Regions from separate parts of the Arthrobacter sp. GCM10027362 genome, predicted to be linked through region 2. Evidence: riboswitches for the same ligand, from Rfam matches in the RefSeq annotation. Region 2 holds a riboswitch; each other region holds the start of a gene.
What was found. Region 2 has a riboswitch for S-adenosylmethionine ahead of ACFQ36_RS13600 (LLM class flavin-dependent oxidoreductase). Riboswitches for the same ligand answer to the same signal wherever they lie in the genome.
Positions count from the first base shown of each region.

Region 1: linked by a shared signal. The riboswitch ahead of ACFQ36_RS03930 (aminotransferase class V-fold PLP-dependent enzyme) and the one ahead of ACFQ36_RS13600 (LLM class flavin-dependent oxidoreductase) in region 2 are both predicted to bind S-adenosylmethionine.
Region 3: linked by a shared signal. The riboswitch ahead of ACFQ36_RS03335 (MetQ/NlpA family ABC transporter substrate-binding protein) and the one ahead of ACFQ36_RS13600 (LLM class flavin-dependent oxidoreductase) in region 2 are both predicted to bind S-adenosylmethionine.

Region 1 is NZ_JBHTML010000012.1:7,243-15,516, reverse strand. Features, by position in the region: gene aroA (3-phosphoshikimate 1-carboxyvinyltransferase) at 1-1,021, shown strand, start outside; gene ACFQ36_RS03940 (ribosome small subunit-dependent GTPase A) at 1,024-2,136, shown strand; gene hisN (histidinol-phosphatase) at 2,396-3,226, shown strand; SAM riboswitch class IV at 3,304-3,416, shown strand; gene ACFQ36_RS03930 (aminotransferase class V-fold PLP-dependent enzyme) at 3,456-4,835, shown strand; gene ACFQ36_RS03925 (class I SAM-dependent methyltransferase) at 4,902-5,666, shown strand; gene ACFQ36_RS03920 (metal ABC transporter substrate-binding protein) at 5,712-6,629, shown strand; gene ACFQ36_RS03915 (metal ABC transporter ATP-binding protein) at 6,626-7,417, shown strand; gene ACFQ36_RS03910 (metal ABC transporter permease) at 7,404-8,274, shown strand, end outside.
Region 2 is NZ_JBHTML010000092.1:12,177-15,566, reverse strand. Features, by position in the region: partial or broken gene ACFQ36_RS13605 (DUF1206 domain-containing protein) at 1-528, shown strand, start outside; gene ACFQ36_RS13600 (LLM class flavin-dependent oxidoreductase) at 561-1,964, opposite strand; SAM riboswitch class I at 2,050-2,144, opposite strand; gene ACFQ36_RS13595 (CoA-binding protein) at 2,311-2,733, opposite strand; gene ACFQ36_RS13590 (LysE family translocator) at 2,783-3,390, opposite strand, start outside.
Region 3 is NZ_JBHTML010000009.1:44,987-53,260, forward strand. Features, by position in the region: gene efeO (iron uptake system protein EfeO) at 1-349, opposite strand, end outside; gene ACFQ36_RS03325 (hypothetical protein) at 772-1,368, opposite strand; gene ACFQ36_RS03330 (hypothetical protein) at 1,457-1,834, opposite strand; SAM riboswitch class IV at 2,487-2,609, shown strand; gene ACFQ36_RS03335 (MetQ/NlpA family ABC transporter substrate-binding protein) at 2,654-3,577, shown strand; gene ACFQ36_RS03340 (methionine ABC transporter ATP-binding protein) at 3,574-4,605, shown strand; gene ACFQ36_RS03345 (methionine ABC transporter permease) at 4,602-5,276, shown strand; gene ACFQ36_RS03350 (LLM class flavin-dependent oxidoreductase) at 5,299-6,747, shown strand; gene ACFQ36_RS03355 (alpha/beta fold hydrolase) at 7,051-7,932, opposite strand; gene ACFQ36_RS03360 (hypothetical protein) at 7,970-8,239, opposite strand; gene ACFQ36_RS03365 (HNH endonuclease family protein) at 8,148-8,274, shown strand, end outside.

The DNA.
Region 1 (8,274 bases), on a different contig from region 2:
GACCGTGATGCGCTTCGTGCCGCCGCTGGCGGCGCTGTGCAGCGGAAGCATCGTCTTCGACGGGGATCCACCTGCGCGCAACCGCCCGATGGGCCCCATTATCTCCGGCCTGCGCGGCCTGGGCATCGCCGTCGACGACGGCGGGCGATCCGCCCTGCCGTTCACCATCGCCGCCGCTGGCGGCGTGGACGGTGGCCATTTGGTAATCGATGCCAGCTCCTCCTCGCAGTTTGTCTCCGCCCTGCTGCTGGCCGGAGCCCGGTTCAGCCAGGGGCTGCATCTGGAGCATTCGGGTCCCCCGGTACCGAGCCTGGACCATATTGCCATGACCGTGCAGGTGCTGCGCGGCCTGGGCGTTGCGGTGGATGATTCCACTGCAAACCACTGGATCGTCTCCCCCGGCCCGGTGCGGGCCTTCGACCTGCGGATCGAGCAGGACCTTTCCAACGCCGGCCCGTTCCTGGCTGCGGCCCTGGCCACCGGGGGCACCGTGCGGATCCCCGACTGGCCGGCCGAAACCACGCAGGTGGGCGACCAGTGGCGCACCATCCTGCCCCGGCTCGGGGCCAGTGTGGAGTACAACGACGGCACGCTGACCGTCACCGGAGGCCCGGAAATCCACGGCGCGGAGCTGGCGGACACCAGCGAGCTGGCCCCCACCGTGGCGGCGCTGTGCGCGCTGGCCGGTTCCGAGTCCCGGCTCACCGGCATTGCCCACCTGCGCGGCCACGAGACGGACCGGCTGGCTGCGCTGGTGACCGAGATCAACCGGCTCGGCGGGGATGCCGAGGAAACCGAGGACGGGCTCATCATCCGGCCACGGCCGCTGCACGCCGGTGTCTTCCACTCCTATGCGGACCACCGGATGGCCACGGCCGGGGCGATCATCGGCCTCGCCGTCCAAGGGGTCCAGATCGAGGACATCGGCACGACGTCGAAGACCATGCCCGAGTTCCCTGAACTCTGGCAGGGCATGTTCACAGCCAGGCGGGGTGCCGCGAAGCCGGCCGGAGCGCGCTGACCATGGGCCGCACCACCGGCAGCTGGGACGAATCCGACATCCGCATCCGTCCGAATAAACGAGGATCCCGCCCACGTACGAAGGACCGCCCGGCCCACGAGGACGCCGTCATCGGACGCATCATCACGGTGGACCGCGGACGCTACACCGCCGTCGTCGGCGAAAATACCCCGCAGGAGCGCACGGTGGTGGCGGCCCGGGCCCGCGAACTGCGCCGTACCCCCGTGGTGGCCGGGGACTTCGTTGCCCTGGTCGGGGACGTCTCCGGCAACCCGGACACGCTGGCGCGGCTGGTGCGCGTGGAGGAACGCCGCACGCTGCTGCGCCGCAGCGCCGACGATACCGACCCGGTCGAGCGCGTGGTGGTGGCCAACGCGGATCAGCTGGTGATCGTAGTGGCGGCGGCCAATCCCGAGCCGCGCACCGGGTTCATCGACCGTGCGCTGGTGGCTGCCTACGACGCCGGCATCAAGCCGCTGCTGTGCGTGACCAAGGCGGACATCAAGGATCCGGAGGACCTGCTGGCCAACTACGAGAACCTGGACCTGCCGGTGGTCGTCAGCCGGACCGCCTCCACCGACACCTCCGGCATAGACGCCCGCTCGGACCAGGGCGCATCGGCCCGCCTGGATACCGACGCCGTGGCTGCCCTGCGCAAGCACCTGGACGGCCTGGTGAGCGTCATGCTCGGGCATTCCGGCGTCGGCAAATCCACCATGGTCAACGCACTCACCGGCGCCGACCGGGCCATCGGCGACGTCAATGCCGTGACCGGGCGCGGCCGGCACACCTCCTCCTCCGCACTGGCGCTCAAGCTCCGCGGTGCCCCGCCCGGCAGCTGGATCATCGACACCCCGGGTATCCGTTCCTTCGGCCTGGCCCATGTGGACCCGGACCGGATCCTGGCGGCCTTCCCCGACCTCGCGCCGGGCGCCGAGGACTGCGAGCGCGGCTGCAAGCACAACGACGCGGCCGTCAATTGCGGGCTGGATGAGTGGGTGGCCGCAGGGAACGCCGGTGTCCCCGGCCCGGCCCGGCTGGCCTCCCTGCGCCGCCTGCTGGGCATGCAGGAACACACCGAAGCCAGGGATGCCAAGGAACTCGGCAACGTCTGAGATTGGGGCGCTCCCACAGTGTCGGCTCCGCCCGTTCGCGGTCACCCTGCACGCTGCGCGCACGGGGACCCCTGGCCGCTCTCTTGGCGGGCCCCTCGCGCCCCACTCTCGTTCAGCGGCTCCCCATCCTTCGCAGGCTCGGCTTGGGGCCCTCGGGCACTACCGCCCATCCGCCTCCCATCCCTCGGCGGCTAGCGCTCCGTGCCCTCCCTAACCTCGCAGGCTCGGTTTGGGACCCTCGGGCACTACGCTTGGACCCATGACCGTGGAACCGCACAACTATACCGACGACCTCCGCCTGGCCCATGTGATGGCGGACGCCGTGGACGCCCAGACCATGTCCCGCTTCAAGGCCCTGGACCTGCAGGTCGATACCAAGCCGGACCTGACCCCGGTCACGGATGCTGACCGGGCCGCCGAAGAAGCGATCCGGGGCCAGCTCTCGCGGGCGCGGCCACGGGATGCAGTGCTTGGCGAGGAGTTCGGCAGCAGCGGCCAGGGCCCGCGCCGGTGGGTGATCGACCCGATCGACGGCACCAAGAACTTCGTCCGCGGCGTCCCCGTTTGGGCCACGTTGATTGCCCTGATCGACGACGGCAAGCCCGTGGTCGGCGTGGTCAGCGCCCCGGCGCTGGGCCGGCGTTGGTGGGCGGCCAGGGGTGCCGGCGCCTACACCGGACGTTCGCTTTCGGCAGCCACCCGGCTGAGTGTCTCCAAGGTGTCAGGCCTGGCCGATGCCTCGCTGTCCTATTCCAGCCTGACCGGCTGGAAGGAACGCGGGAACCTGGACGAGTTCCTGGCGCTGACCGAGTCCGTATGGCGGACCCGCGCCTACGGTGACTTCTGGTCCTACTGCCTGGTGGCCGAAGGTGCCGTGGATATTGCCTGCGAGCCGGAGCTGAATCTTTACGACATGGCCGCCCTGGTGCCGATCGTGTCCGAGGCCGGCGGCCGGTTTACCTCCCTCGAAGGCGAGGAGGGCCCCTTCGGCGGCAACGCACTGGCGACCAACGGCCTGCTGCACGAGGAGGTGCTGCACCTGCTCAATCCGGAGCTGCGCGGCCAGCGGCCGGCGGGCGCCGCGCTGTAGCGTGGCGCCCCGTTGCGGTTCCCGCCCATTACGTAACATCCGCGCGTTGCGGCCGGGATGCAGCTAGGCTGAGCACAGGTCACGAGTGCCAGCGCAAAACCCCGGTTTGCTGGCCGGCAACCCTCCCGCCGCGGCGGGGTGCCCCGGGTGACGACCTGGCCGCGCCTGCCCGGCGCGGCAAGCGCGGATTTGCCGGTACTGCCGGCGACTCCCTCAGCCACGAGGTTCCATGAGCACGAGCATTTTGTCATCCGTCCTGCCCGCCGGCTTCCGCACCGCGGCTGTTCCCCTGCTGGAGGTGGTCGGGGGCGGTCTGGCCGTGCCGCTGCTCGGCGGCCGCCGGGTCCGGTTCGCGAACCTGGATTACGCGGCCTCGGCCCCGGCCCTGACCGACGTGGCCGGCCACCTGCAGGACCTGCTGCCCTACTGCGCCAGCGTGCACCGCGGAGCCGGCTACACCGCCCAAGTCTCCACCGCCGTCTACGAGAAGGCACGCCGTACGCTGCGCGGCTTTGTGGGCGGCCGGGAGGATGACGAGGTCATCTTCACCCGGAACGCCACGGACGCGCTGAACCTGCTCGCCGGCTGCCTGCCCGGCCGGGGATCGGGGGGCGAGGTGCTGTACCTGGATATCGAGCACCACGCGAACCTGCTGCCCTGGCAACGCCTCCCCCACCGCAGCCTCAGCGTCCGGTCCACCCTCGCGGAGACCCTCGCTGCCCTCGAAGCCGAATTGGCGGAAGGGCGGACAGCGCTGCTGGCGGTTACCGGTGCCTCGCATGTCACCGGAGAGCTCTTTCCGGTGGCCGAGGCGGCCCGGCTGGCACACCGCTACGGGGCCCGGATCGTGGTGGACGCGGCCCAGCTGGCCGCGCACCGCCGGATCGGGATGGCGGCGGACGACATCGATTACCTGGCGCTTTCGGGCAGCAAGCTCTACGCGCCCTTCGGCGCCGGCGCCCTCATCGGCCGCGGCGACTGGCTGGACGCCGGAAGACCGTACCTGGCAGGCGGTGGCGCGGTGCGCCGGGTCCGGCTGGAGACCGCAAGCTGGGCCACCGGGCCCGCCCGCCACGAGGCAGGTTCGCCCAACCTGATGGGGGTGGCGGCGCTGGCCAAAGCAGCCGAGGTGCTCGCGGACCTGGATCCAGCGGCGTGGCAGCGGCATGAGGGAGCGCTGCACAGCTATCTGATGACCGGCCTTGGGTCCCTGCCCGGGGTCAGCGTGCACCGCATTTTCCCCGAAGACTCCCCCGGCACCGCAGGCATCGTGAATTTTTCGGTGGCCGGTTACGACGCCGGCCTGGTCGCCGCGTATCTGTCCGCCGAGCACGGGGTGGGGCTGCGTGACGGCAAGTTCTGCGCACACCCGCTGCTGAACCGGCTGGGCCTGCCCTCCGGTTCGCTCCGGGCCAGCTTCGGCCTGGGGTCGCGGCTCGACGACGCCGCCCGGCTGGTCGCCGGCGTCGATGCGTTGCTGCGGGAGGGCCTGCGCCACGACTACGTGATCGAATGCGGACGCTGGGTTCCGGCCGAGGAAACGCGCCCCTTCCCGGACTGGGCGCCGCCCCTGCCTGGAACCGCAGGGGCTGCGCCGGCGGACAGCTGACGGACCGGGTAGAATTTCCCACCGATCGGAACCTCAACCCAGCACCCGGCCCTAAGGAGTACAGCGGTGGTTCATCGCGGTCCGCGGCTGGATGATGCACGCCGCCGTGCCTTCGGCTCCAGCTTCCAGACCGGCGGCGAACACTACGACCGCGTGCGGCCGGGGTATCCCGAGGACGCCGTGGACTGGCTGCTGGCCGCGGCATCCGGCGCAACGCAGGCCGCCGACGTGGGAGCCGGCACCGGCAAGTACAGCGCGGAACTGCTCTCCCGCGGGCTCCAGGTGGTGGCTGTGGACCCGTCGGCGGACATGCTCGCCCAGCTGGAGCGCAAATTCCGCGGCGTGCGCACGCTGGTCGGCACCGCGGAGCAGACCGGCCTGCCGGACGCCTCGCTGGATGTGGTCACGGTGGCGCAGGCCTGGCACTGGGTGGATCCGCTGGCCGCCAGCACCGAACTGGCCCGGATCCTGCGTCCGGGCGGCCTGCTCGGACTGATCTGGAACCAGCTGGACGTGACCGTACCGTGGGTTCACCGGCTCTCGCGCATCATGCACGCCGGAGATGTGCACCGGCCCGGTTTCCGCCCGCAGGTCGGCCCGGAATTCAGCGGGCTCGAGCGGCATGAGACCCGATGGTGTGATCCGCTCACGCCGGCCGACGTGCTGGAACTGGCCAAGTCCCGCAGCTACTACCTGCGGGCGGGCGAAGCCACCCGGGCCAAGGTGCTGTCCAACCTGCGCTGGTACCTGCACGACCACCTGGACTATGCCGGGACCTCGGTGATCCAGCTGCCCTATTACACCCAAACCTGGCGGGCCTTCAAAGCCTGAGCACGAACCATTCTTCGCAGGCCCGCCGTCAGGTTATATTTAGGTATGCCGAAAAACTGGTGGGCCGCGATCGCCCTGCTGCTGGCCCTGGGCGCCTTGTCCGCCTGCGCAGCCCAGGGTCCCGCGAGCGGCCGCCCCGACTCGGAGGATCCGCGGCCGCTGGTGCTCACCACATTCACAGTGCTGGCGGACATGGCCCGGACCATCGGCGGCGGGCATGTGCGGGTGGAATCCATTACCAAGATCGGTGCCGAAATCCACGGCTACGAACCCACGCCGTCGGACCTGGTGAACGCACAGGAAGCGGACCTGATCCTGGACAACGGCCTGGGCCTGGAACGCTGGTTCGAACGGTTCGTGGCCTCCGTTCCCGTGCCGCACGTGGTGCTGTCGGAGGGCGTGGAACCGGTCGACATCCGTTCCGGCGACTACGAGGGCAAGCCGAACCCGCACGCCTGGATGTCGCCCCTGGCCGCCAAGACGTATGTGGACAACACGGTCAAGGCCCTCAGCCGGCTCGATCCGGCCCACGCCGCGGATTTCCGAACCAACGGCGAACTGTACAAACGCGAACTCGACGCCGTCATGAAGGAACTGAAAGAGGCCTTCAGGGACCCGGGAGCCGCGCGCGCCCTGGTCACCTGCGAAGGCGCCTTCTCCTACCTGACCCGGGACGCCGGCCTGCAGGAGGCCTTCCTCTGGCCGGTGAACTCGGATGCCGAGGGCACCCCGCACCAGATCAAGGACGCAATCCGGTTCGTGCAGGCGCACAAGGCACCGGCAGTCTTCTGCGAATCCACCGTCAACCCCTCGGCCATGGAGCAGGTGGCCGCGGCCACCGGAGCCCGGCTGGTGATGCCACTGTACGTGGACTCGCTCTCCGCCGCCGACGGACCGGTCCCGACACATCTGGACCTGATCCGCCACGACATCCGCCTGATCAAGGAAGGACTGGCCCCATGACCCTGCAACACGTACCGGCCGGCGCTGCCGCCATCGCCGTCAGCGGGCTGCACGTGGGCTACCACGACGTCGTCGCCCTGGACGGCGTGGACCTGACCGTCGAGGCCCGGACCATCTGCGGGCTCATCGGCGTGAACGGCTCGGGCAAGTCCACGCTGTTCAAATCCCTCATGGGCCTGGTCCAGCCCACCCGCGGTTCGGTGCGGCTCTTCGGCCTGGAGCCCGGCCAGTCGCGGAAACTGAACCTGGTCACCTACGTACCCCAGTCCGAAGACGTCGACTGGACCTTCCCGGTCTCCGTTCGCGACGTCGTCATGATGGGCCGCTACGGCAGGCTCGGCCCGATGCGCCGCGCACGGCGCCAGGACCGCGAGGCCGTGGACCACGCCCTGGAGCGCGTCGGCCTGGCCGGACTGCAGCACCGGCAGATCGGCGAACTGTCCGGCGGCCAGCGCAAGCGGGCCTTCGTGGCCAGGGGCATCGCGCAGGACGCGGCGCTGATGCTGCTGGACGAACCGTTTGCCGGCGTGGACAAATCCTCCGAAGCCGCCCTCGTGGCGCTGTTCCGCGAACTGCGGGACGAGGGCAGGACCATGCTGGTCTCCACCCACGACCTGGCCGGAATCCCGCAGTTGTGCAATGAAGCCGTGCTGCTCCACCGGCGCGTGCTGGCCCACGGCTCGCCGGAGTCGGTGCTGACCAACGAGAACCTCGCCCGAGCTTTCGGCACCATGCCTGCCCCGGCCGGGACGGCCGCCCGGAAGGAGACCCCCGATGGACTTGTTTAACTGGTTGCTGGAGCCGCTGCAGTACGGCTTCCTGACCCGCGCCCTGCTGGTCACCGTGGCCGCCGCCGTCGTCTGCTCGGTGCTCTCCTGCTGGCTGATCCTCATGGGGTGGTCCCTGATGGGCGATGCCGTCTCCCACGCCGTCCTGCCGGGAGTGGCTTTGGCCTATATCGCGGGCATCCCGTTCTCCGTGGGCGCGTTCGTTTTCGGGGCCGGGGCCGTGGCCCTGATCGGCGCCGTCCGGGCCAACAGCAAGCTGAAGGCGGACACCGCCATCGGCGTCGTCTTCACCGGCCTGTTCGCGGCCGGCCTGGCCATCGTCTCCAAGACGCCGAGCCAGATCGACCTGCAGCACATCCTCTTCGGCAATGTCCTCGGGGTCACCACCGGCGAACTCATCCAGGTCCTGGTCCTGGGCGCCGTGACGCTGGCCGTGCTGCTGTTCAAGCGGCGGGACCTGACGCTCTTCGCCTTCGACCGCGTCCACGCCCACGCCATCGGCCTCGGGACACGCCGACTGTCCGCGCTGCTGCTCGGCCTGCTGGCGCTGACCGTCGTCGTCGGGCTGCAGGCAGTGGGCATCATCCTCGTCGTCGCCATGCTCATCACCCCCGGCGCCACCGCGTTCCTGCTCACCCGCAGCTTCGACCGAATGCTGCTGATCGCCGGCTCGGTCACGGCGGCGGCCTCCGTGGCGGGGATCTATGCCAGCTACTACCTCGACATTGCCACCGGCGCCTCGGTGGTCCTGGCCCAATCGGTGGTGTTCCTCCTGGCGTTCTTCTTCGCCCGACGCAGCGGGGTAGTCTGGCAATGGCGGCGGCGCCGTGCGTCCCGCCTCGAGGCGGTCCGGCCTG
Region 2 (3,390 bases):
CTCGAGGGCCGGGACCGGCTGAAGTACCGCCTCAAGTCGGCGGGCCTGGCCGTCGTCTTCGCCGCCCTGGCCGCGACCTTCGGCAGCTTTGCCCTGGGCGGCGGCAGCGACACCGGGGAGAAATCCCGGGACGCCAGCACGGCGCTGATGCAGGCGCCGGGCGGGCCGGTGCTGCTGTTCCTGGTGGGCGCCGCCTTGGTGGCCGCCGGCGCCTACTACGTGTTCAAGGGCGCGCGGCGCAAGTTCCTCCAGGACCTGCAGCAGCTGCCGGCCGGGAGCCTGGGCCGGGCCGTGACCGGGACCGGGACCGCCGGCTACCTCGGCAAGGGGGCGGCGCTGGCCGTGCTGGGCGTCCTCTTCGCGGTGGCCGCCGTCCGCCACAATCCGGCCCAGGCCACCGGGCTCGACGGCGCGCTCAAAGGGCTGCGGGACCAGCCCTACGGCGATGTCGCGCTGATCGTGGTGGCCGCGGGCCTGATCTGCTACGGGCTGTACCTGGCGGCGCGGGCCCGTTACGCGAAAATGTAACGGGCCCGCGCCGCGGGACCCCGGCCCGGACCTTACAGCGACGCGAGCGCCTCGAGCCGGTAGTTGGCGCCCCGGTGGTTCTCCGGCAGCTTGTCGCCCTTGCCGAACAGCTTGTTGCGCAGCGTGCCCGGGGCGTACGCCGCCGGGTAGGCGCCGCGGGCCTGCAGCTCGGGCACCACGAACTCGACGATGTCCTCGAAGGTGCCCGGGGTGATGGCGTAGGCCAGGTTGAACCCGTCCACGTCGGTCTCCTCGACCCACTCGATGAGCTTGTCGGCCACCTCGGCGCCGGAGCCGACGGTGATCGGGCCGAAGCCGCCGACGCCGACCCATTCGGCCAGCTGGCGGATGGTCCAGGGCTTGCCGTCATCGCCGCTGGCCTTCTGGAAGGTCTCCACCGAGGACTGGATGGCGTTGGACTTCACGTTCTCGCCGATCACGTCGTCCGGGCCGTAGGTGGACAGGTCCACGCCCATCCAGCCGGAGATCAGGGCCAGTGCACCGTTGATGTCCGCGTAGGACTTGTACTCCTCGAACTTCGCCTGGGCGGCGGCGCTGTCCGGGCCGGTCACGATCGTCTGCATCGTGTAGATGCGGATGTCGTAGCGGCCCCGGCCGGCGGCCTCGGCGGCGTCGCGGATCTTCTTCACCGTCTCGGCCAGGGTCTCCTTGGTCGGGCAGGTGACGAACACGGCCTCGGCGTTCTCCGCGGCGAAGCGCATGCCGCGTTTGGAGGCACCGGCCTGGAAGATCACCGGGGTGCGCTGCGGGCTCGGCTCGGTGATGGCAATGCCCGGGACCTTGAAGTACTTGCCCTCGTGGCGGATCTCGTGGACCTTGGCCGGATCGGTGAAGATGCCGCGCTCGCGGTCCTTGACCACGGCGTCGTCCTCCCAGGAGCCCTCGAGGAGCTTGTAGATGACCTCCAGGTACTCGTCGGCGTGGTTGTAGCGCTCGTCGTGCTCCATCTGGTCTTCCTGGCCCATGTTCCGCGCGGCGGAGGGCAGGTAGCCGGTGACCACGTTCCAGCCCACGCGGCCGTTGGTCAGGTGGTCCAGGGTGGCCAGGCGGCGGGCAAACGGGTACGGGTGCTCGTAGGCGGTGCCGGCGGTGACGCCGAAGCCCAGGTTCCTGGTCACCGCGGCCATGGCCGAGACCAGCAGGAACGGGTCGTTGACCGGCACCTGCGCGGCCGAGCGCAGGGGGACCTCGTTGGTGCCGCCGAAGACGTCGTAGGTGCCGAGCACGTCGGCGATGAACAGGCCGTCGAACAGGCCCTTTTCCAGCACCTGGGCCAGATGGGTCCAGTAGCCGATCGTGTTGTAGTCCGCGGACTTGTCCTGCGGGTGCCGCCACAGGCCCGGCGACTGGTGGCCGACGCAGTTCATGTCGAAGGCGTTGAACCGGATGTGGCGCTTGGCTGTTACTTCAGTCATCGTCAGACTCCTCCTGATCCGACCGTGAAGAGCCTGCACGAAGGCCGCTGCGGCGCACAGAGGCACCGCGGCGACCAACGAACTTTCTCCATCGGTCCTGGCAGTAGCACCCTTGCTCCGTCAAGGAGGGGGTTGCTGCGGCGTCACAGAGCCAGGTCTCTCAGCCGCTCGGGATGGTTACCCGTCCATTGCACTACATCCGGGCGCCGGACACGAAATCCGGCGTCACAGACGGTAACCGGACCCGGCCCCTGCCACGGGCCGCTCTGCCGCCCGGGCCGCGGCGTTCGCGCCTCAAAGGGATGGGGCGCGCCCACAGTGTCGGTTTCGCCGCCACAGCGGGACCCTAGCGCCCCACTCCCAGCCGCGGGGCCTCGATGGCCGGGCAGGTGTCCATCACGACGTCGAGCCCGGCCGCCGCGGCCCGGGCGGCCGCCGCCTCGTCCACGACGCCCAGCTGCAGCCACACGGCCTTCGCGCCGGCCTCGATCGCCTGGTCCACCACCGGGCCGACCTTCTGCGAGTTCACGAAGCAGTCCACGACCTCGACGCCGCCGGGGATGTCCGCCAGCTCCCGGTAGCCCTTCAGCCCGAACACCTCGGCGCCCTCCAGGTTCACCGGCACGACCTCCATGCCCAGGGTGTCCATCAGGTAGCGGCCAATTCGCGGCGCGACCCGCCGCGGATTATCGGACAGGCCGACCACGGCCCAGCGTGCCGGCGCCGTGAGCAGCCGCCTGATGACTTCCGGATCGTTGACGTGTGCCATACCGCCAGCCTAGGCCGCCTAGGGACCCGCCGCGAGCCTTCGCGGGAGGTCAGCCCACCCGCGGAGGCACCGGCCGGAAGGCCGATGCCCCGGATGGCAGCGACTCGGTGACGAGCTTGCCCCCGAAGGCAACCAGGACCAGACCGGTCACCCGGTCGATCACCGCCAACGACTTCGGGCTGGCCAACCAGCGCCTGGCGTAGCCGCCGCCGAGGATCAGGACCGCGAACCAGGCCAGGGACAGCACACAGTGCACCCCGGCCAGCACCGCCCCCATCAGCAGCGGTGCGGTCCCGGCGGGGAGGAACTGCGGAATCGCGGCGATGTAGAAGACCCCGACCTTGGGATTGAGCAGGTTGGTACCGGCCCCGACCAGCCAGCCCTGCCACGGCGATGCCGCCACCGGCGCCCGGGCCTCGGCCGCGGCGTGCCCGGCGCTCCCGCGGAAGGACTTCCAGATCATCGAGGCCCCGAGCCAGAGCATGTATCCGGCCCCGGCCGTGGTCAGCACCCGGTAGGCCGTCTCCGAGGCGGTCAGCAGCGCGGAGATCCCCACGGCCGCGGCGATGCCCCACAGCATGGCCCCGGTGGCCACACCCAGCGCGGTGGCCCACGCATAGGAACGGGTACGGGTCAGCGAGGACCTCAGGACCAGGG
Region 3 (8,274 bases), on a different contig from region 2:
TGTACGTACCGGCCGGGGCCGTCACCACCAGGTTCCGGGTCAGCCCGGGTCCGATGTTCTCCGCCTCTCCGATGATGCGCAGGCCGTCCCCGGCCAGCAGGTAGAACTCGGTCACCTCCGCGCCGTTGTTGGTGACCGCGAAGGTGAGGTTGCCGCTGGATGCTTCAGTTGTGGAGACCTTGCACCCGGAACCGGTGCTGGTCACCCTGATGGCGCCGGAGGAGGCGGGGTCAGCCGGTGCAGGGCCGGTGCAGGAGGCCAGGGCCAGCGGCAGTACGGCTGCCGCTGCCATGAAGGCCGCACGGGAAGCGGCAATAGGCCCGTTTTTGGGCAGGGTCAAGCCAGGCATTGGGATCCTTGGAATGTCTCGGGTGCGGTCGGGAGCGATCCAGACGGCACCGGTGCGCGGTCACGGCAGCACACCGGCGGTGTCTGGTGCAGGCAGGCCGGTCTGCACGGTGGCAGTGAGTTTGCCCTGCCTCATGCTGTCCCATGAGGCAGGAGCTTGTCGCCAGCTGGTACTCAGACTTCGGAGAACTAAGCTGAGGCTTGCCTAACAACGGAAGGGTACACACCGCATGGGATTACGCAAAACAACCGTGTCGTAATTTTTCCGAAAATTACTCCACCCGTTGGACAACCAGTGCCGGCGGCCGGATGCCTTCACGGGCTTTTTCGCGGGCGTCCCATCCACGCGCCAGCTTTTCGTCAACGTCCCCCAACCAGGAAGCTGTCATAGGCGCCGTTCTCGGCGTTGGTTGCGTCGGGCCGTCACGGGCGCCTGGTTGTAACCGGCTTCCGGATGGTACGACGAGCCAGGCCCGCGCTTTTACAGGACACGGACCCCGCGACCAGGGGAGCCGCCTGACGGATCCAGTCCCCGCCCTTCCGGCAGCTCCGGGCCACCGAGTCACCGGCCCGGAGCAGCGGTTCCTCCCGGCGCTTCTGATGCAGGTAGTCCAGGTCCCGGCATCGGTGGGCGCGCAGCCGGGCGGCAATGATCCGCCGGTCGGCCGCGGTCAGCGAATCGTCCTGTTCCAGGATCAGGCGTCCGGCCGCGTTCCGGCACAGGTCCGTGACCAGGGCCTCGAGGCAGGCCGGCCGGGCGATCTTGTCGGGCCGGTCCTTCACCACGTACAGGAGCGTCTGGGCCCCGGTGGCGGCCGCGCCCCTGGGGAAGGCCCGGCGCTGCGCGTCCTTTCCGTTCTTGAAGTGGACCGAGGCCGAATTCTTGTGGCGCAGGCCGGTAATCACGGACCGGGCCGAGGCGACGTCCTGCGGGGAGATGACTGCAGCGGCGATGTAGTACCCGCGGGCCTTGGACCCGTCCACGAAGACATGGGCCCGCTGCGGGAACACAAATGCCATGAACGGAGCTCCTCCTGCCACCGGTGCCCGGCCGGTCACGCAGGCGCCCTCCCTTCCAGCATAAGAGTGGCCGATGCATGTCCTTCGGTCACACGGTGCCGGCCGCCGGGGAGGAAACCTCTGCCGTTCCTTCCCGGCGCCCGGCCCGAAGCGGCAGGCTGCGGCGGGCCAGGATGGAAGCCAGCGCGGCGCAGGTGAGAATGACGCCGGACGCCAGCAGCGCGCCGGCCAGGTACAGGGATACCGCGGCAGCGGGCAGGGACGGGTGCGCAGGGGCAGCCAGGCCCCCGAGGCCGACCCAGACCCAAAACAGGGCGGCTGCGGCCAGGGCCGCCCACGGGCTGCGCCCGGCAGGGAGACGGGCCGGCAGCGGCCGGGGACGCGGACCGCCGGGACGATCCTGCAGAACCGGAGAGACCGTTTGGCGCTGCTGCTCCGGGCCGCCGAAACGCGGTCCGGAGCCCACGCCGAAGGCAGACCTACCTGTGCCCGCCGGCGCATTCCCCCGTTTCCGCATGTCCCCCACCGTCATATCGTCACCCCTGGCACGGGACCGGACCGTCCAACACGCCGCTGCAGGAGCAAACGTCACGCAAGCCGGCCAACGGCCGGTGCCCGAAGACTGCCCATGCCCGGTCCCGGCCGGCTCATCCGGCCGCCTCCCACCCGATGGCCATCCCGTGTTGCAGGACCAACGGCGGGACCAGGACGCCGGGGCAGCCCGGTTCCCTACTGGGACATATGCGCTGTTATCAGTGTTCCTTGGACCGCTGCATAGGCAGTTACGGAGAGTGTCGGCAGGAAGACGGGTTCACGGCACGGTGAAACGACGTCGCCGGCCACACATCAGGAGTCAGAAGGCGCACGTCTTCGCTTCCCGTGCCTTGGGCCGGACCAGCGGCGGCGGGTGCATGTGCACCGGGCAGGCCGGTGACGCGGCCGGTCCGGCAGGGATCGTGGTGATCGCCCTGCCATATGCCTGCCCCGTCCGGGACCGCGATGGCTGTGTGACCCGTTGTTGAGTTTTATGTCCGCGTATTTCGTTCCATTTCCCCGTATGGCTGGAACCATGGCCGGGGTTTTCTTCGCGTCACATTTCCACCATCATTTTTTTACTGAATCAAGAGCTCCAACGTGAAGTCCTGGCTGGTTGGACGGCAACCCTCTCGCTGTAGCGGGGTGCCCCAGATGAAGATTCGGCCCGCGGCGGGAAGAGGATCCGCTGCCGGCAAGTACGGCGCCGCACGCGGTGTTGTGCCGTGACCAGACAGAGGTACACAGCAAGATGTCTTCCCCCAGCGAAACCAAACATGCCGACAAACCGTCCGCGGGCCACGGTCTTGAACTGAAGAAGAAGTCCAGAAAGCCGGCGCTGATCGGCGGGGCGGCCCTCGTCGTCGCCGCTGCTGTCGGGGCCGTGATCGGCGTGAACGCGGCCGGCAGCGGCAGCACCGCGGCGTTCGGCACGGACCTGAAGGTCGGCTACCTGTCCACCGACGCCGCGCAGGAGGCGGTGCTCGAATATGTTGCCGAGGACATCGCCCCGGACTACGGCATCCACGTCATCCCGACCGGGATCGGGGATCCGAACCAGATTTCCCAGGCCGCCAACGACGGCGAACTGGCCGCCACCATCTACGCGCACAAGCCCTGGATCGAGCAGACCAACGCCGCGAAGGGCTGGAAGATCACCCCGGCCGAACCCGTGTTCCAGTGGTCCTACTCCCTCTACTCCTCCCGGTACGGTTCCCTGAAGGACCTTCCCGACGGGGCGAGGATCGGGATCCTGGACGATCCGGCCAACACCGCCCAGGCCCTGATGCTGCTGCAGGGCGCCGGCGCCATCACCCTGGATTCGGCCGTGGAGGCCTCCAAGGCCACGCTGAAGGACATCAAGGAGAACCCGCGCGGCCTGAAGCTGCAGCCGATCGCCTTCGGCACCGCGGCCCGCAGCCTGGGTGACCTGGACGCTATCATCAGCTACAACTTTGAATTCGTCGCCGCCGGAACGCCCGCCAAGTACAGGATCTACGCCCCGGAGGCACCCCAGGTCTTCGCCTCCCAGCTGGCCATCGGCACCGGCTACCTGGACGATCCCAACATCGAAAAGCTCATCGAGGCCTTCAAGGACCCGAAGCTGCAGGACTATCTGGCCACCACCGACGATCCGGCGGTCAAGGACCAGCTCGCCCCGGTCAGCCGGCCATGATCGAACTGGACCGGGTCAGCAAGGCCTACGGACCGGGCCCGAAGAAGTTCCAGGCCCTGGATAAGGTCAGCCTCAGGGTCGAGGCCGGGGAAATCGCCGCCATCACCGGCCCCAGCGGGGCCGGCAAATCGACGCTGTCCCGCTGCATCAGCCTGCTGACCCGGCCCACCGCCGGCACCGTGTCCGTGGACGGGCAGGACCTGACCCGCCTGGGGCGCCGGCAGCTGCGCTCCGCCCGTCAGTCCATCGGGACCATCTTCCAGGGATCAAACCTGCTCGCCCGCGCCACCGTTGCCGAGAACATCGCGCTGCCGCTGGACTTCCTGGGCGCGACCCGGGCCTCGGCCGCCCGGCGCGTGGGCGAACTGCTGGACCTGGTCGGCCTGGGCGACAAAGCCGGCGCCTATCCGGCCCAGCTGTCCGGCGGCCAGCGCCAGCGCGTCGGCATTGCCCGGGCGCTGGCGCTGAAGCCCTCCGTCCTGCTGGCCGACGAGGCGACCTCCGGACTGGACCCGTCCACCACCGTCTCGATCCTGGACCTGATCCGCAGCATCCGCGACACGCAAAACGTCAGCGTCGTGCTCATCACCCATGAAATGGACGTCGTGCGCGCCGCGGCGGACACGGTAGCCCGGCTGGAAGCCGGCCGGATCGTGGAGTCCGGGCCGGTGGGCACGATCGCCGCCGACCCGTCCTCGGCCCTGGCCGCAGACCTGCTCCGCCACGGCGCGCCGGTACGCCCGACCCCCGGGACCGAGGTGTGGCAGGTGCAGTACGGCCCCGGGGCCGTGGCCCTGGACTGGCCCCAGCGCCTGGGCGCCGCCCTGGGCAGCCCGGTGGAGATGCTGGCCGCCAGCATCGAATCCATCGGCGGTCCGCCCGCCGGCCGCGCCACCATCTCCGTCCGGGCCGGCCTGCCGGAGGCCTCCGTCCATGAGTCCCTGGCCGCAGTGGGCCTGCACGGCCACCCGGCCCTGCCGGCAACCGTTCATTCGGACGCACCCGGAGTGGAAGTCGGTGCCCCGTGAACACTCCCTGGTCCGAGGTGCCCGCACTGGTGCTGCCGGCGATCGGGCAGACCGCGCTGATGGTGGGCCTCGTGATGCTCATCGTCGTGCTGGCCGGCATCCCGCTCGGCATCATCCTGCACAACACCGGCCCGGCCGGCCTGTTTCCCCGCCCGCGCGTGCACGCCGTGCTCTCCTGGATCGCCAATCTCGGCCGCTCCCTGCCGTTTTTGGTGCTGATGGCGGCGGTCATCCCGCTGACCAAACTGCTGGTCGGCACCACCCTGGGCATCCAGGCCGCAATCGTGCCGATGTCCCTGGCCGGAATCCCGTTCTTCGCCCGGCTGGTCGAAAACGCCATCCGCGAAGTCCCGGCCGAACGCATCGACATCGGCCACGTCTCCGGCGGCAGCACCCTGCAGATCATCGGCAGGATCCAGCTCAGCGAAGCCCTGCCCGGCCTCCTCGCCGGCCTGACCCTGAACCTGATCGCCATGATCGAATACTCCGCCATCGCCGGGGCCATCGGAGCCGGCGGCCTGGGCTACCTGGCGGTCAATTACGGCTATCAGCGCTTCGACGCCACCATCATGGCCGTGTGCGTGATCCTGCTGATCGCCGCCGCCCAGACCATCCAGTTCCTCGGCGACCACCTGGTCCGCCGCACCTCCCGCGCCCTGCGGCACACCTGAACCCGACCGGAAAGTAGAGACGATGACCAAGAAACGGATTCGCTTCAACGCCTTCGACATGACGTGCATCATGCACCAGTCCCCGGGCCTGTGGGCACACCCGACCGACCAGTCCACCCGCTACAACGACCTGGACTACTGGGTCGACCTGGCCAAACTGCTCGAGCGGGGGAAGTTCGACGGCCTGTTCATCGCCGACGTCCTCGGCGTTTACGACACCTACCAGAACTCCCACGACGCCTCCGTGCGCCGGGCCATGCAGGTGCCTGTGCACGACCCGCTCATGCAGGTCTCCGCCATGGCCGCGGCCACCGAAAAACTCGGCTTCGGCATCACCGTCTCGGCCACCTACGAACAGCCCTACGCCCTGGCCCGCCGCTTCAGCTCCCTGGACCACCTCACCCGCGGCCGCATCGCCTGGAACATCGTCACCTCCTACCTCGACGGCGCCGCCCGGAACCTGGGCATGGACCGGCAGATGTCCCACGACGAACGCTACGACCTGGCCGAGGAAGTCGTCGACGTCTGCTACAAGCTCTGGGAAGGCTCCTGGGAAGAAGACGCCGTCATCGCCGACCGCAAGACCCAGGTCTACGCCGACCCGGACAAGGTCCATCCCATCAACCACAAGGGCAAATACTTCTCAGTCCCCGGCATCCACCTCTCCGAACCCTCCCCGCAGCGCACCCCCGTCATCTGGCAGGCCGGCACCTCCACCAAGGGCCGCGCCTTCGCCGCCCGGCACGCCGAAGCCGTCTTCACCGTCGCACCCACACCGGCCATCCTGCGCAAATACGTCGACGACATCCGCGCCGTCGCCGCCGACCACGGCCGCGACCCGCGCAGCGTGAAAATCTACACCGAAATCGCCACCGTCACCGCCCCCACCGACGCCGAAGCCCGGGCCAAGTACGAGGAGTTCCTCACCTGGGCCGATTACGAAGGTGCCCTCGCCTTCTACGCCGGCATCACCGGGATCGACCTGTCCACGCTCGATCCGGACCAGCCGCTCGAATACGTCGAAACGGACTCCGCCCGCTTCGCCCTGGAAATCTTCTCCAAGGCCGACCCGGACCGGACCTGGACCCCGCGCGAGGTGGCCAACTTCGTCTCCATCGGCGCCATGGGCCCGGTCCTCGTCGGTTCACCGAAAACCATCGCCGACGAACTCGAACACTGGATCGACGAGGCCGACATTGACGGCTTCAACATCGCCTACGTCACCACCCCCGGTACCTTCGAGGACTTCATCGAGCACGTCGTGCCCGAACTGCAGGCCCGCGGCCGCTACTGGAGCGACTACGACGAATCCACCACCCTGCGCGAACGCATCTACGAACCCGGCCAGACGCGCATCCGCGAGGACCACCCAGCCGCCGCCTACCGGCGCCGGCTGCAGGACAATGCCGCCGCACGCCAAGCCGCACAAGCCGCCGGGTCCGCGGAACCCGCAACCGTACCGGCGCGATAAAAACCAAGGGGACGGTGCTGCCGGGGACAACCGGCAGCACCGTCCCGGGCACACCAACCGGACATGTTGCCGCCAATCCCGGATGACCAGGACGGCCCGGGAAACCGCCGGCACCAGGCCCGAGCCGTTGGCGGAGACCCCCACCCGGGACAGGGTTATCGTGCTTTCGCCCGCCCTGAGGCACTGTGACACGGGTCGAACCGACCGTGATGTCAACTCTCTGGAAGCAGCCCGCCCCGGCAGCTACACAGGGGCCCCTGACGACGGCGTCACCAAGTAGCGCCGGAACGGACATATGCGCTGTTATCGGCGTTTCTTCGCTTGGGGTGCGGAGGGTCCTGGCGTTTGTGCGATCCATTTCCTCAGCAGCAAGGCGAACGACTGCGCCTCCTCTGCCGGCCACCAGTGCCCGGCATTCACGTCCACGATTTTCAGTTGTGGCACCCAGTCCTGAAGCCCGTCCACGAGCAGGGGCGACAGAAACGGATCCCGCTGTGGGACGATCACCTGCACCGGGACCGTACAGCGGCCGGGCAACTGCTGAGCGCGGAGCCAGTTCGCCCGGTACAGGGCCAGACCACGGATGGCATTGTCGCCAATGCGCCGGCCGCTGAGGCGCTCGTAGCGGCGGGTTAGGAACATCCGCCAGGCCAGTTCCGGCAGCATCGGCAGCTGGAAGACGGCAACGTAGGAGCTGCGCAGCACCTGGGCCAGAGCCTGCGGCCACAGTGCCAGGTGGTGCAGCCGGTGACGCATCCAGCGGCGCAGGTGCCCAAGGTCCGGTCCGGAAATACTGGTGAAGCTCAGGATCCTCCCCTCGGCGCGGGCATTCTGGATGGCCGCCCAGCCCTGGATGGATCCCCAGTCGTGCCCTACCAGATGGACCGGGCCGGCGCTGGAGGCGTCGATTACGGCGAAGAGGTCATCGACCAAGGCCGGCAGCCGGTAGGAATCCAGCCGCTCCCGAGCCGCGCGGGAGGCCCCTGCATTGCGGGTGTCATAGGCGATGACATGGTGGTCGACGCTTAGCTCGGCGATGACGGGTGCGAAGACGGCATGATCGTCCGGATAACCATGGACGAACACGATGGCCGGGACTCCGGGCCCCGGAGGCGGTCCGTAGCTGTAGACGGACAGGGCCGCGTCCTGCCGCGTCAGCATCGCGCGGCGTTCTCCAGCATCCATGGGCCTCTCCTGTTTCTCCGCCGGGTACGCGGCCAGCCTAGGTCCTCATCCCGGCCACCGAAACCGAGGTTCCGGCCCCGGCCAGCGCCGCCGAGACCACCTGGACCGCAGCGCCCTCGACTGAACCGGCCTCGACTCCGACCCAGGAAGCCGCCCGGGGGCCGTCGAAGCCGGCTGCCGCCGGAACGCCACCGGAGCAGCTGGCCAGCATCACGATCAAGGGCCGCGCCCCGAAAACCGGGTACTCGCGCGAGCAGTTCGGCAACGGCTGGCCGGACCCGGACCGCAAGGGGTGCGATGCGCGCAACAACACCCTCGCCCGCGACCTTTCCAACGAGAGCT